2 linked regions of the Desulforapulum autotrophicum HRM2 genome follow. The protein of the gene in region 2 interacts with the protein of the main gene of each other region in a pairwise test. Links are inferred from orthologs where the notes say so. Each region holds a gene or a part of one and is shown on either strand. Other genes may lie near its edges.

What was found.
Region 1: the proteins of acpP (region 2) and HRM2_RS12285 interact in binary tests that used the Escherichia coli proteins (3 or more experiments, as listed by UniProt). The link is inferred for Desulforapulum autotrophicum HRM2 from one-to-one orthologs.

What each region holds. Positions count from the first base shown.
Region 1 is NC_012108.1:2,815,292-2,822,526, forward strand. Bases 1,993-5,269 are described here. They hold HRM2_RS12285 (1-acyl-sn-glycerol-3-phosphate acyltransferase), read right to left. Parts: upstream 4,908-5,269; coding sequence 2,193-4,907; downstream 1,993-2,192. Other genes in these bases: HRM2_RS12280 (sugar phosphate nucleotidyltransferase), read right to left, coding at 1,993-2,196; HRM2_RS12290 (hypothetical protein), read left to right, coding at 5,135-5,269. Outside these bases: dapB (dihydrodipicolinate reductase), read right to left, coding at 1-480; more of HRM2_RS12280, read right to left, coding at 499-1,992; more of HRM2_RS12290, read left to right, coding at 5,270-5,392; HRM2_RS25240 (ribonuclease HI), read right to left, coding at 5,487-6,191; HRM2_RS12300 (exo-beta-N-acetylmuramidase NamZ family protein), read right to left, coding at 6,184-7,235. UniProt on the Escherichia coli protein: Catalyzes the transfer of an acyl group from acyl-ACP to glycerol-3-phosphate (G3P) to form lysophosphatidic acid (LPA). This enzyme can utilize either acyl-CoA or acyl-ACP as the fatty acyl donor.
Region 2 is NC_012108.1:3,545,723-3,552,612, forward strand. What follows is about bases 1,326-4,257. They hold acpP (acyl carrier protein), read right to left. Parts: upstream 2,943-4,257; coding sequence 2,709-2,942; downstream 1,326-2,708. Other genes in these bases: HRM2_RS15455 (serine hydroxymethyltransferase), read right to left, coding at 1,326-2,232; rpiB (ribose 5-phosphate isomerase B), read right to left, coding at 2,235-2,693; rpmF (50S ribosomal protein L32), read right to left, coding at 2,987-3,172; gltX (glutamate--tRNA ligase), read left to right, coding at 3,377-4,257. In the rest of the region: bifunctional diaminohydroxyphosphoribosylaminopyrimidine deaminase/5-amino-6-(5-phosphoribosylamino)uracil reductase RibD, read right to left, coding at 1-17; transcriptional regulator NrdR, read right to left, coding at 7-504; HRM2_RS15450 (deoxycytidylate deaminase), read right to left, coding at 501-1,004; more of HRM2_RS15455, read right to left, coding at 961-1,325; more of gltX, read left to right, coding at 4,258-4,768; amrB (AmmeMemoRadiSam system protein B), read right to left, coding at 5,336-6,220; hydrogenase nickel incorporation protein HypB, read right to left, coding at 6,277-6,890. UniProt on the Escherichia coli protein: Carrier of the growing fatty acid chain in fatty acid biosynthesis.

The sequences.
Region 1 (7,235 bases), 730 kb from region 2 along the record:
TTCCTCAATGGTAAGGTTATATCCCTTGAACAGATCTGGGAAGGTGGTGGATGCAAAGGCCATCATGGCCTGGAAACCCACAATCTGCTTTGCCATATTTGGTGCGATCAGGGCTGGAACAGTTCCGTTCTCCACCGTTTTCATGAGCTCTTCCCTGTCACCGCCAGTGGTCCCCATGACAAAGGGCAGACAGTTATCAACGTAAAACCGTGCGTTGTCATTTACGGCCATGGGATGGGTGAAATCAATGGAGATCAGCCCGGGATAACGACTGCAGATCTCCTGGATCAGGTCGTTACGATCCTTTGGAAGAACCAGTCTGATTTTCTGTGTATTGATGGTGTGAAAATCTTCTTGAATTTCAGGTCCGGTAAGGGAATAGGGGACAAGGGTGAACCTGTCGTCACTGATTACGTGGGATGCAATGGTCATGGCAACCTTTCCGGGCAGTCCATTGATCATCAAGTATAGGTTTTCCATAAAAACTCCTTATATTCTCTATTGTCCACACTGCAGTTTTTCCACAAGGGTATTGAGTGCAGGTACATTCTCTGTGTCAATGCGCGTTATTCCCTTTTTAAGGGTTGAAACGGCAAGGGGGATGTATTGAAGAAACCGCTTCTTTTTCTTTACCATGCCAAGGTAGCTGAATGCACCAAGAATTTGAAAATTCCGTGTGATGCAGCAGTGGCGGTAGGATGAGACAAACGACGCCCGGTTAATGGCCATCGTGCTTGAAAGGGCTGTAATGCAATAATCCATAATTTCATCCCTTTCTCCATCATCAAGGCCCACATAGGGGTCTATCAACAAAGAGGCAAGGTCATATTGAAGGGGGCCTTGCCGTGCCGATTGAAAATCGATAAAAAAGAGTTCATGGTTTTTGACCATGAGGTTCCTTGACTGAAAATCCCGATGCATGAGCCCCATGACGCCCCCGTCAAGGGCCTTGTCTGCAAGGTAATTAAATTCAGGCACCAGTAGTTCCATTGGCGGATTTTGGTTCAAGAAGCCCTTTAAAAATGCTTCAGCAAAGTAGCCACACTCTTTTTCAAGGATAAGATCCTTTGAGTAACAAGGTGTCTGGAAGGCCATTTCCGGCTCAAACCCCTGGATTCCCCGGGTGGAAAATCCAATGAGACGGTCAACAACCTGAAAATACGAGTGAACCCGTTGGGTACCGTTGGTTTTTGATGCAACCATTGATTCAAAATGGCAGTCTCCAAGGTCTTCAAGGGCCACAAGACCGGAAAAACGATCCCTTGCGACAATCCCTGGAACTGGAAGATTCCTGGATTTAAGATGATCACCCAGGGCCATGAATGAGTCTATTTCACATATATTGTCATTTGTTGAGATGCCGTGGGAACAAATGACAACAGATTTGCCGTTCCAGAAGGCCCTGAACCATTTTCGATCTGAACCATCACCACAAATGGGCCGAATCTCAATATCGCGCAGAACGATCCGTCGGCCCGGCGCCTCAAAGGCTTTCAAGGCAAGGTGACAGAGGGCGACCCGTTCATAGGCCGCGAGTGTTCCGATGTCCTCCCAGAAATGGTTATCCACCACATGGGCCTTGACAAGCGGTCCCTGGTCGGCAAGGCTCTGGTAGAGATCAATGCTTGAGAACACACTCTTTTCCGGCATATAATCAAAGATTTTTGGGGAGAGTACCTGAATGCCTGTAAAGGCCAGGCAACGGTTCTCCGGCACGTTCGGCGTTAAACCGTTTTGATTCGAAAAAGCGCAAACAAACCCCTGGGGATCAACCTGGACCCGGTTAAACTCGGCGCGGTCATGGACCACAAGGGTTACAGGCCAGTTGCCTGCCAGGTGAAACTGCCAAACCGATTCAAGGTCAATGTCCGTTGCAATGTCGGCGTTGATCACCATGAAATCCGATGATCCCATGAAGGTCTTGACATTTTTGATGGCACCGCCCGTGTCAAGTATCCGGGATTCATGGATGGTCTGGACCGGGATGGAAAATCCTGCCTGGTCAATGTAGGCCTCAATCTGTCCGTTAAGATGGTGGGTGTTGACAAAAATCTCGGTGCATCCGATCTGGATCAACCGTTTAATGGTAATACCAAGAATCGTTGTCCCGGCAAGGGTGAACAGCGGCTTGGGCCTTGTTTTCGTGTAGGGCAGAAGCCGTGTTCCAAATCCAGCAGCAAGAATCAGCGCTTTCATGGCCGGTTCACCGCTGCAAGATCCAGAAGCGGGTCAATGATTTTTGTGTATCCTTTGATTAGTTCAAGGTCTTCCGAACCGCTGATACCCTTGTTTGACAGGCAGTTGCAGGCGTTGATGTAGTTGATCTTGGACAAAGATTCCTTGAGAACGATATCCTGGCGTTTGTACATCTTTACGCCTAAAGCCTGTATTTTTTTGATCCGTTCTTTTTCATCAAATTTGTCTGCTGGATGGGTTTCAAAGAACAGCAGGGCCACCTTGTAGGATTCAAGAAAAGGATTGATCAGGCTGGAAAAAAGTTTCAGCTTTCTAAATCCTTCGCTTGTAATATTATAGGTGTCGGGCATCAGAGGATTGGGAACCATGATCCCCTGTTCAACAAAGGCCTTGAGGCAGCGGTCAATATGCTCCTGGCAGCTCATTTCCTCATCAAACGAGAACTCGTCGACAAAAAAATCCTGGAGAAAGGCATAGGTTGCAGAGAGGTCCTGGGATGAAAATTGAAAGGTGTCTGTTCTTAGAATAGAAATGGCCGTATAGGCCGCCGGGACAAAGAAAGAAATGGCATTGTTCTTATAGTAGTCAAGGATGGGGCGTTTGTTGTCCTTGACGATAAACCGAGTGGTGTCAGTGATTTCAGGATCTGATTCGTCGGCAAGCTCTATGAACTTGCGTGCCACAAAGTTGTGGATCACATGGTGAAAGGCAAGATCCGCGTCCATGGTCAACGTGTCAGAAAGCTCGGCACCAAAAAAATTCAACAGGCCCATGTAAACCTCTGTCCGGGACATCAGATCCCGGTAGGAAAAACGATTTCCCGGAGAGTTGAGAACACAGTTTGCCATGATGCCGTGGGGGGTAACAATGGCAATGGAGTTGATGGCATTGATCAGTTTATACCCCATGCCCTGGCAGATGCGCCGCTGGTTTTCCTCGTCCAGCCTGAAACCTGGGGCCTTCCCCTGGATGGAATTTTCTTTGTAATCATGGGTTTTTACTGGGACGGTCTCCAAAGAAATTGTTTCCTGGATATAGCGCTGAAGGGAAATGGGTTCGTCAAAATTGATATAGACTTTTCCATATTTCTTCTTGAGGAACCGGCGTGCTTTGATGAGCTGGGAGAGATTTTCCGGATTTTTTTTGCCACCTTCAATCTCGTGGAGGTAGGAGTCCTCTTCAAGTACACGGTCGTACCCCACATAAATAGGAACAAACAGCAGATCTTCACACGCCCTGTTCTGCTGGGCCTTGACAAGTATGGACAGAAAGCCAAGCCTGGGTGATAAAAGTTTTCCTGACCGGGATCTTCCACCTTCAATAAAGCATTCAAGGTTGAACCCTTCGGAGAGCAATTTTTCAATATAGGCTGAAAAAATCCTTGAGTAGAGTACCGCACCCTTGAAGGTTCGCCTGAGAAAAAAAGCACCACCACCCCGGAAAATGGGGCCAAGGGGCCAGAATGACAGGTTGTTACCGGCGGCGACATGGGGGCAGGGCATGGATTTTTTGAACATCACATAGGAGAGCAATAGATAATCCAGATGGCTCTTATGACAGGGCACCAAAATCAGGGGCGCCTTTTGGGAGGCTTCTTTTACCCTGTCCAGCCCATCCTGGTCAATGACTAGCCCCTCAAAAATGTGCTTAAAGGCCCAGGTCAAAATCCTTTCAAACATGTAGATGGTGTTCAAACTATAGTTTGCGGCAATCTCTTCAAGGTATTCAGTGGCCCGTTTTCTTGTCTTAAAAAGGGGTTCACCCTTTGATTTTGCATGCACCTTCATGAACTCCTGAAGGGCTTTGCCGGTAAGAATATCCTCAAAAAGCTCATCCCGGGTTTTAAGAACAGGTCCTGTGACGCATCTTTTTTGACGGTTGAGAATATCCAAAAGGTGATTACGCAGAAAATGGGCCTGGAACTGGGTTTCAAGTTCACTGATGGTGGGGTCTGCCAGGAAAGTTTTTAAATTTACCGGGTCTGAAATTTCAATACTGATCTTTTCAGGACGTTTGATCAATGCCACAAGCCGACGAAGTTTTCCGGGCTTTTCGTTGCTGCCAAGGAAAATATCAAACAGGGTCGGAATACTCCTGACCGGTTTTGAGGAAAAGACTATAGTGTGGGGAACGAAAAAGATGGGTCTTTCGCTGTTTTTTTGAAGCGTGATCAAGTAATGGAGCGGGTCGGGTTTCGACTTGACAAATCTCTGGTAAAAGGCATCACTCTCCACAAGATACAAGAATCCAGTACGTCCCTTGGAAAGCTCAGTTGTAATATATTCACTGTAGAAGGGGTCCTTGAACTTGAAGTGATGGAAAAAGTACACCACCTGGCAGGCGATTATCCTTGCCACCTGTTTCAAAGAGATGAAGGGCAAAAAACCCATGTCCATGCCAATTTCAGGGTAGGGGAGACCTTTTTTTTTCATGACCCAGTTAAGGTAGAGGAATTCAAAAAGATTTTTGTATTTTACCGAATAGACAACCATTCCTTGTTCATTGAGCCGGTATAGTTTCTTCTGCCGTTGAGGGTCAAAGTGAATCCTGGAAAAGACTTTTTCTAAAATTGAAGCAATCACTGGGCTGCCCATGCCCGGGTAAAAACAAGAAAAATGGTCGTTCCGTCTGTCAAGAAAAGTTGATATGCGATTGATCAAAGAGTCATTAACACGGGTTATGGTGTGGATCAGGTGGGTGACAAATTTCATCTTTATTTCCTCTATATAACAGCATAAAATCCTATTTTTACCAGAGGTGGTTTTTGAAGGCAACAGAATAGTTTTCCTTTAAAAATTGCCTTGATTTACTCTGTGCCATATGATAGTTGGTGACACTGTTAAAAGATACGCCAGTGGATATACGGCTGATATACCATTTTAAATGATGATGTAAGTATTAACAGGTAAATTTAATAAAGCGATAAGGAGAACAGGTTATGAAAACATTGATTGGCGGTGCTATTGCAGTCCTTCTTGGCATTATTGGCATAGCAGTATGGTTTGGTGCATTTCTGCAGCTTTTAGCCGGGGCTCTGCCTCCCATTCTTCTACTCGGTGGCGGACTGGCCCTTTATCTCGGGTTTGACGAACTGAAAGATTCATGGAAGAAAGACGAGGGTGTTGATGCACCGGAAAAAGATGACAAGCAGAAAATCGAAGCGCTTGAAAAAGAGCTTGCCGCGCTGAAAAAATAATTTTGATTCTTGACGTTGAATTACCGGAAAAAGAACCAGCCCCCTGGGCTGGTTCTTTTCCAACACCGTATATGCTTCAGGCTCGAGCTTAAGGTCACCCGGAAAACTTTTTAACCCCCGCAGTTGCAAGTGCATCGGCTCGCTCGTTTCCCTGAACCCCTGAATGTCCCTTTACCTTTACCAGCCTCAACTGTTTAAATCGCCCCATCAACTTCCGGATACCAAGGATCAATTCCTGGTTCATAGCAGGTTTCCACCCCTTCACCAGAACACCGATGCAATAGGTGGAGTCCGTATGGATCTCAATGGGAAGATCTGTTCGCTTGAGCAATTCCAGACCACGTTTTATGGCGTTTAATTCAGCCACGTTATTTGTTGCCCTGCCAATGGATTCGCTGATCTCTCTTTTATGGTCGCCGTACAGAAGAACCACACCCAGTCCTGCAGGGCCGGGATTCCCCGAAGAGGCGCCGTCGGTATATATCTGGATAACGCCCTGGGGCGGCATGGGAATTAAAGGGTGGGGCGATTCTTCTTTCCGGGGCAGAAAAGATCTTGGTCCCTCTTGTTTTTTAGCCCGGTCAGGGACGATTTTTTTTGACAGTGCAAGACTTTCAGGCCCCAAACTTTCAGGTTTTACCCTGTAGACATATTCCTGGTCAAGGCTGTACCTGATCTCAACCTTTCCCTGGTCTACAGCAAGGTCGCCACCCTCTAAAACCGCAGCCCACACCTTGTTGTTCTTGAAACTCATCCGTTTCCAGGACCCCTTGGCCGTATCCGGTCTATTCTTACCCATAGAGCCAGAACTCCCTTGACATGGCCTTGAATTCGGCCTCCTCTTTTTTCCAATCATCTGCAATGGCATGGATATCGTCCATGTTTTCGATTCGATCCGCAAGTGTCTGACTGCCAAGAATGAGATCAATGGGTCGCCGTTTAAACTCATACTCATAGGGAGGCGATTTCCACTGGAATTCATCCGGCCACAAGCGAATCATGGCCTGAAGAAGTATCAGACTGGTTCGATAGGGTTTGTAGGCCCCTGAGGTTACATGGATCTGGAATCCCCGGCAGACCTGGTTTTGCCATTTTCCGGAACAGGGTTGAAAACAGACAGGCCTTAGTATCGCTCCAAGAATTTTACCTTTGACCTGTTCAAGGACCTTCCCGGGTTCCACAAAGGGTGCCCCAAACAGCTCAAAGGGCTGGGTGGTTCCCCTTCCTTCGCTGATGTTTGTTCCCTCAAAAATAACCTGGCCCGGATAGACAGCGGCTGAACTTGGTGTCGGCAGGTTGGGAGAGGGAGCGATCCAGGGAAGCCCTGTTGATTCAAACCCCATGTCCCGGCGCCAATTCGTCATGGGAACCACCTTGAGATCCGCCCCGATGCCACTGACTTTATTAAACAAAAGAGCAATCTCACCCACGGTCAGGCCATGGCGCATGGGAAGCGCATACCTTCCCACAAACGAACGGCAGTTTTTTTCAAGCAGATTCCCCTCGACCTCAACGCCCCCCAGGGGATTGGGTCTGTCAAGGAGGATGACCGATTTTCCATAAAGGGCTGCAGCTTCAAGGCAATAGGAAATGGTATAGATGAAGGTGTAAACCCGGGTTCCCACATCCTGGATGTCAATCATGAGCAGATCAATGTGGTCCATCATACCTTGATCAGGTTTCCGGGTTGTACTGTACAGGCTGAACACGGGAATACCGAATTCGGAATCAATGGTGTGGTCGGACTCGACCATGTTGTCCTGCTTTTCTGCATAAAATCCGTGCTGGGGTGAAAACAGGGCCGTAAGCTGCCCCGGATAAAGGCGGTTAATGAGGTCTACCC
Region 2 (6,890 bases):
GTTGTTTCATCCATCATCAGAACATCCGTCTGGTTTTTTATCTTCAAGTATTTTTCGGGGAATGAGACTTTTCAACTCCTCAATAAAATCATCCACATCCTTGAACTCCCGGTAGACAGAGGCAAACCGCACATAGGCCACATCGTCCAAACGGTGGAGAAGCTCCATGACCTTGTTGCCGACAACGGTGGATGAGATCTCCTTTTCATTGGCGTCTCTGAAATCACGCTCAACCGAATCCACCACCTCTTCAATCTGATCCACGCTGATGGCACGCTTTTCACAGGCCTTTTTAATCCCGGAAAGGATCTTGTCGCGGTTGAACTCCTCCCGGCGACCGTCTTTTTTCACCACCATGACCGGCAGATCTTCAACCTTTTCATAGGTGGTAAATCTGCGCATGCAGTCCAGGCATTCCCTGCGCCTTCGAACGGCAAATTCACTGCGGCTCAGCCGTGAATCAACCACCCGGTTGTTCAACTGCCCGCAATAGGGACATTTCAAGGTGCCACCTCATCGGTTATCTGGGTTATTTCTATGCCGGCCTGGGCAAACATGGTTTCTGACATGGAGTCGTCATACCCCGTTGCAAAACAGACCTGGACGATGCCTGCATTGATGATCATCTTTGCACAGATGGAACAGGGCTTGTGGGTACAGTAGAGGGTTGATCCTTTCACGGAGATGCCATGGTAGGCGGCCTGGATAATGGCGTTCTGCTCAGCATGGACCCCCCTGCAGAGTTCATGCTTTTGCCCGGAAGGCACATTGAGCTGCTCGCGCAGACACCCTGTGACATCACAGTGGGGAACGTGTGTGGGTGCACCGTTGTAACCGGAGCAGAGGATACGACGCTCCTTGACCAGGATTGCCCCGACCTTACGTCTTAAACAGGTGGCACGGGTGGCCACCAGTCGGGCAATGTCCATGAAGTATACATCCCATGAAGGTCGCACAAGCTCAACCACGGGTTGTGTCGTCTTTGTAAAGGGGAAATTGTGCACACAGGGATCTTACCTTTTCCCTCACGGTTTCTGCCGTTGCCGGCGCTTCAAGGGCCTGGGTGATCAGTTCGGCAACAAGGTCCATCTCGGTCTCACCCATCCCCCTTGTTGTCACAAGGGGCGTTCCTATCCGAATACCACTGGTAATCATGGGTCCCCTGGGATCATTGGGAACGGCATTTTTGTTGACCGTGATACCTGCGGCCCCAAGGCGATTCTCAGCATCTTTGCCTGAAATACCGTTATGGGTGAGGTTCAGTAACATGAGGTGATTGTCCGTGCCGTTGGAGACCAGTTTCATTCCCCGGTCCATGAGCGCATCTGCAAGGGTTGCTGCATTGGCAACCACCTGTCGCTGATACTGGGCAAACGACGGAGAAAGGGCCTCTTTCAGGGCCACAGCCTTTGCGGCTATCACATGCATGAGGGGCCCGCCCTGGATCCCGGGGAAAATCTGGCTTGAGATCTTCGGACCGATTTCGTTGGATGACAGAATCAATCCCCCCCTGGGTCCCCTCAGGGTCTTGTGGGTGGTGGTGGTGACAATATCGGCATGGGGAACCGGAGAGGGGTGAACCCCTGCCGCCACAAGCCCGGCAATATGGGCCATGTCCACCATAAAAAGGGCGTTCACGGATCGAGCAATGTCGGAAAACGCCTTAAAATCTATGATCCGGGGATAGGCACTGGCACCGGCCACAATCAATTTAGGCCGGTGTTTTTCGGCAAGGGCCGCCACCTCGTCCATATCGATCATTTCGGTTTCACCGGACAGACCATAGTGAACAAAATTAAACAGCCTGCCGGAAAAACTGACCGGGCTGCCGTGGGTCAGGTGACCGCCATGGGAAAGATCCATTGCAAGCACGGTATCCCCGGGTTTAATCACGGAAAAATAGGCAGCCATGTTGGCCGTCGAACCTGAATGGGGCTGCACATTTGCATATTCAGCCTTGAACAGCTCCCGTGCCCGGTCAATGGCCAGGGTTTCAGCCCGATCGACCATGGCGCAACCGCCATAGTAACGCTTTGACGGATACCCTTCGGCATACTTGTTTGTCAGCACCGAACCCTGGGCGGCCATGACCGCCCGGCTGGTTGTATTCTCAGAGGCAATAAGCTCAAGCCCCTCCTGCTGGCGAAGCGCCTCCTGCATGATGATCTCGAAAACTTCCGGGTCAACCCCTTTAATTGCGCCTATGTCCACTGCCCTGTCTCCTTTTTCCATGCCTATACAGATGTTTCCAGGCTCTTGATCCTGTCAAGATGCCTTCCCCCCTCAAACGGAGTCTCAAGCCAGGTCCTGACCAGCTCAAAGGCAAGGGCATCACCAATGATGCGGCCCCCGAGCACAAGGATGTTTGAGTCATTATGCTCCCGACTCATGCGCACGGAAAAAATATCACTGCAAAGTGCCGCACGCACCCGGGGAAACCGATTGGCAACCATGGACATACCAAGGCCGGTACCGCACAGCAGAATTCCCCGGGAATACTCGCCTTCAGACACGGCCTTTGCAACCTTTTTTCCATAATCAACATAACTAACAGATTCCTGGCTGAAGGTTCCTGCATCCTTTACCTCAATGCCCAACCCCTTGAGAAAGACGATGATCTTCTCTTTTAAGGGGAAAGCGGCATGGTCGCAGCCAATGATAATGGGGGCTGTCGTGTCAATCGCCATATCCATAAGATCCGTTCCTTGTTAGGATTTTTTTCTAATGTACTCGATGGCATCATTGACGGTGATCATCTTTTCAGCATCATCGTCATCAATATCAATGTCAAACGCCTCTTCCATGCTCATGATAAGTTCCACAAGGGCCAGAGAATCAGCCCCGAGGTCATCCACCAGGGACGCCTCGGGGATTACATCTTCAATATCCACACCCTGGAGCTTTTCTGCAATTATTTTTTTTACCTTTGCCTCAACAGACATACTTAAAAAAACGCCTCCTTAAAGGGTTGCTGAAAAATCGCAGACTAGGCTTCAACAGCGTCCGGCCTTACATTCCTGTTTCTGTATGCACCGCAGGCGGGGCAGGCTGCATGGGGAAGCTTTGCCTCCTGGCACTCGGGACAAACGGTGAGGGTGGGTGCTGCAACCTTCTGATGGGTACGTCTCTTTCTACCACGACTCTTAGAGCTTTTTTGCTTTGGGACTGCCATTCTATCTCCTCCTAACCTTCTAATTTATTTGATCATATAGTATAAACTTCAGTGTACCAATAAACGTTAATATCTAAATTAATTGACAAAGTTTGTCAAGATAATAATCGCAAACATCAATACCCCTTGCCCAAATCCATGGCCTGTGGTATTTCCCCCAACGAAGTTTTAGACACAACACAACGCTATTTTACGGAGTTACCTATGGATACAGTTATAACAAGATTCCCGCCAAGCCCCACGGGATATCTTCATATCGGAGGCGCCAGAACGGCCCTTTTTAATTGGTTGTGGGCACGAAAAACCGGCGGAAAATTTGTCCTGAGAATTGAGGATACAGACACGGTTCGCTCCACAAAGGCTTCGGTGGATGCAATTTTCGATTCCCTCCACTGGCTTGGCATCGACTGGGATGAGGGCCCTTTTTTCCAGACAGAACGTTACCCCATCTACCGGGAGTATATCCAGCGGCTGGTTGCATCGGGTCATGCCTATTACTGCAGCTGCTCCCCGGAAGAGGTCGATGCCATGCGAGAAGAGGCAAAGGCAAACGGCAAACGCCCCATGTACAACCAGCGATGCCGGAACCTTGACCTTGGACCCGGCGAAAACCGGGTGGTCAGACTCAAGGTGCCCAACACCGGCAGCACCGTGGTCGATGACATTGTCAAGGGCCCCACCTCGTTCCAGAACAGCGAGATAGACGACTTCATCATCCAGAGAAGCGATGGCAGCCCCACCTACAACCTGGCCGTTGTGGTCGATGACCTGACCATGGGGATCAACACCATCCTCCGGGGGGACGACCACCTGGTGAACACACCCAAACAGATCCTCATTTACCGGGGCCTTGGGGCAGAACCACCCGTGTTCGGCCATGTTCCCATGGTACTTGGCAACGACAAGGCAAGACTGTCAAAGCGCCACGGGGCCATGAGCGTGGGTGAGTATCAGAAAATGGGCATCCTGCCCGACGCCATTCTCAACTACCTTGTCAGGCTTGGCTGGTCCCACGGCGACCAGGAGTTTTTCACCCGAAAAGAGCTCATTGAAAAATTCTCCCTGGAGCACCTGGGCCGGTCCCCTTCCATGTTCGACATGGACAAGCTGCTGGCCCTTAACGCCAAGCATATCCAGGCAAAATCCAACGCTGAGATTGCCGAGGCCCTGATTCCCTTTGTTGCGGAAAAAGGCATCACCATCGAAAACACAGCAGCGGTCCAGCTTGCCGTTGAAAGCCTCAAGCCAAGGTGTAAGACCCTGGTGGAGATGGCCGAAGCGGCCCGCTTCTATTTTGTCGACACCCTGACCTTTGATGAAAAGGCTGTAGCAAAATTTCTCAAACCTGAAATCATGCAGCCGCTGTGCGAGTGTGCAGACACCATGGAAGCCCTGGCCCTGGATGCGTTCACGGAACCGGCCCTTGAGGAAATTTTCAAGCAGGTGATGGCGCGCCACGATCTCAAATTCGGCAAGCTCGCCCAGCCCCTGAGGGTGGCCCTTACCGGCAAGACGGTCAGCCCCGGGATCTTTGAGATGATCCTTGCCCTTGGCCGGGATAAGACGGTCAGCCGTATCCGGGCTGTGCTCAAATAATCACGGTCATGCCGGCTATATGCAACTCGTGGTATTCCGGCAACCGGCGGAAGGTATTACCCTCCGCTCATTCTCGCAGCCCGTCCTGGGCTGCTCCGAGGGAAACGGCAGCTCCTTCAGCGTCCATGCTGACCGCTGCCGTTTAATCCGCTTCGGGTAAAACCTCCCCCCGGTCGCCTCTGCTGTCGAAGGTTCAAGTTTTATGCTTCGTTGTGCCCGACAGGGCATGGCCGTTTTTATAAGAAGTCCCTGTCGAAACATCATTGTGAAAATCTCGACTTTGGAGCCCCCTTTGGTTTCCCTGACCGGAACATTGTAAACCAAAGGGGATAGGCTTTTTGTCCTTCCAGGCGTTAAGAAGCACAGGCTGTTTGAGGACTTTAGCCCGCAGTTCCTGTGCTTTAGCCTGGAAGGGCAAAAAGCCCCCGGCGTTTACCGTTCCGGTCAGGGGAACCAAAGGGGGCGGAATGGTACGATCGTTTCCCCTGTATCATCGAGTTTCATGCTTCGTTGTGTCCGCCAGGACATGTGGACACCATGAAACACCCACCGAGTAATTCTCTATTTTTATCTCACGGACGGCACTCTCTCAAAGAGAATACCAGAATAACCGACAAAACTTGAACCCGGGCTTGTTTCATGGCTGGTGGTATAGTCAAGGGCAACACCCCGTGAAGCTCCCATGGCACGTGCTGCATCAACGGCGGCGACAACGGCACCGGGACAGCACAGATTGTGGTGTTCCAGACCCTGGGCGAGGATGGTGTCAACGTCCATTTCAACCATTGCCTTGATTGCCCGGGAATCATTGGTGTTCTTGACCCAGTCAAGGGCTGCCTGGCCCTTTCCGGCCGGAGAGAATCCATAATTGGGTCCATAATGGGTCATGTCCGTGGAACCGATCACCCGCAGGGAAAGTCCTGATTTCAGGGCAGCCTCAACGGCCAGAATGCCAATCCGTTCAGCATGGGCCGATGGCGGAACCCCCATGGGAACAATGGCGGCATCCGGGAAAAAATACTTTACAAAGGGAAGCTGGAGTTCAATGGTGTTCTCATCGGGAAAGGCGTCCGGTCCCAGGGTCGTTGCACCGACAGCCTTTGCCAGGGCCCCGGCAACCCCCTGGTGGACAACAAGATCACCAAAGGGAGTTTCCCAGGCCCCCCTGCCCATGACAAGGGGGGCATCCAGGGGATGCATGTGATGACCAAAGAGCAGCACCAGGTCGACCTTGCCATGGGCCCCCCCTGATCCGGTTCCTGCCAGGGAAGCAATGACCCGGCAGGCAATGGAGCCGGAAAACACCCATCCGGCATGGGGAACGATGCCGCCCACATAATCACCCGTAAGCGTACCTGTTCGTTCGTTAAGAAACCTGACGATCTCACGTTCACATGCCTGGCCGTCGGCAGGATACCAGGCACCCTTGAATGCTGCGTCTTTTCTCTCCACAACGCCCTCCTTAGTCAGATAAACCTTAGTCAGATAAACCTTAGTCAGATAAACGGCTAAATTTTTGAGTTCACCTTTGAGGTGAGCCATTCGATCCAGGGCTCAAACCCCTCTTCTGTTTTAGCAGAAAGCGAAAACACGGGCATTCCCGGATGAATCTCGGCCATGTTATCCACAGCCTCTTTTGCATTATAATCAAGGTAGGGCAAAAGGTCTATCTTGTTGAGGATGGCCGAGTCTGCAAGGCGAAACATCAGCGGATATTTCAGGGGCTTGTCTTCTCCTTCTGTGACGCTCAGAACAACGGTTCTGGCATCTTCACCAATGTCAAATTCCGCAGGACACACCAGGTTACCGATGTTCTCCACAATAAGCAGATCAAGGTGGTCAAGATCCATCTGGGTTGCCGTTCGTTCAATGAGATGGGCCGCAAGGTGACAGTCTCCCCCAAACTGATCCGTGTTGATCTGAACGGCCACGGCACCTGTTTCCTTGAGCCTGTCGGCATCATTGGTCGTACAGATATCCCCCACAATCACCCCGGTTCTGATTTCAGGCATGATCCTCAGGAGGGTCTTGCACAGGGTTTCGGTTTTGCCCGATCCAGGAGAACTCATCATGTTAAGGACAAATACTTTTTTTTCTGCAAATAATTTTCTGTTCTTTTCGG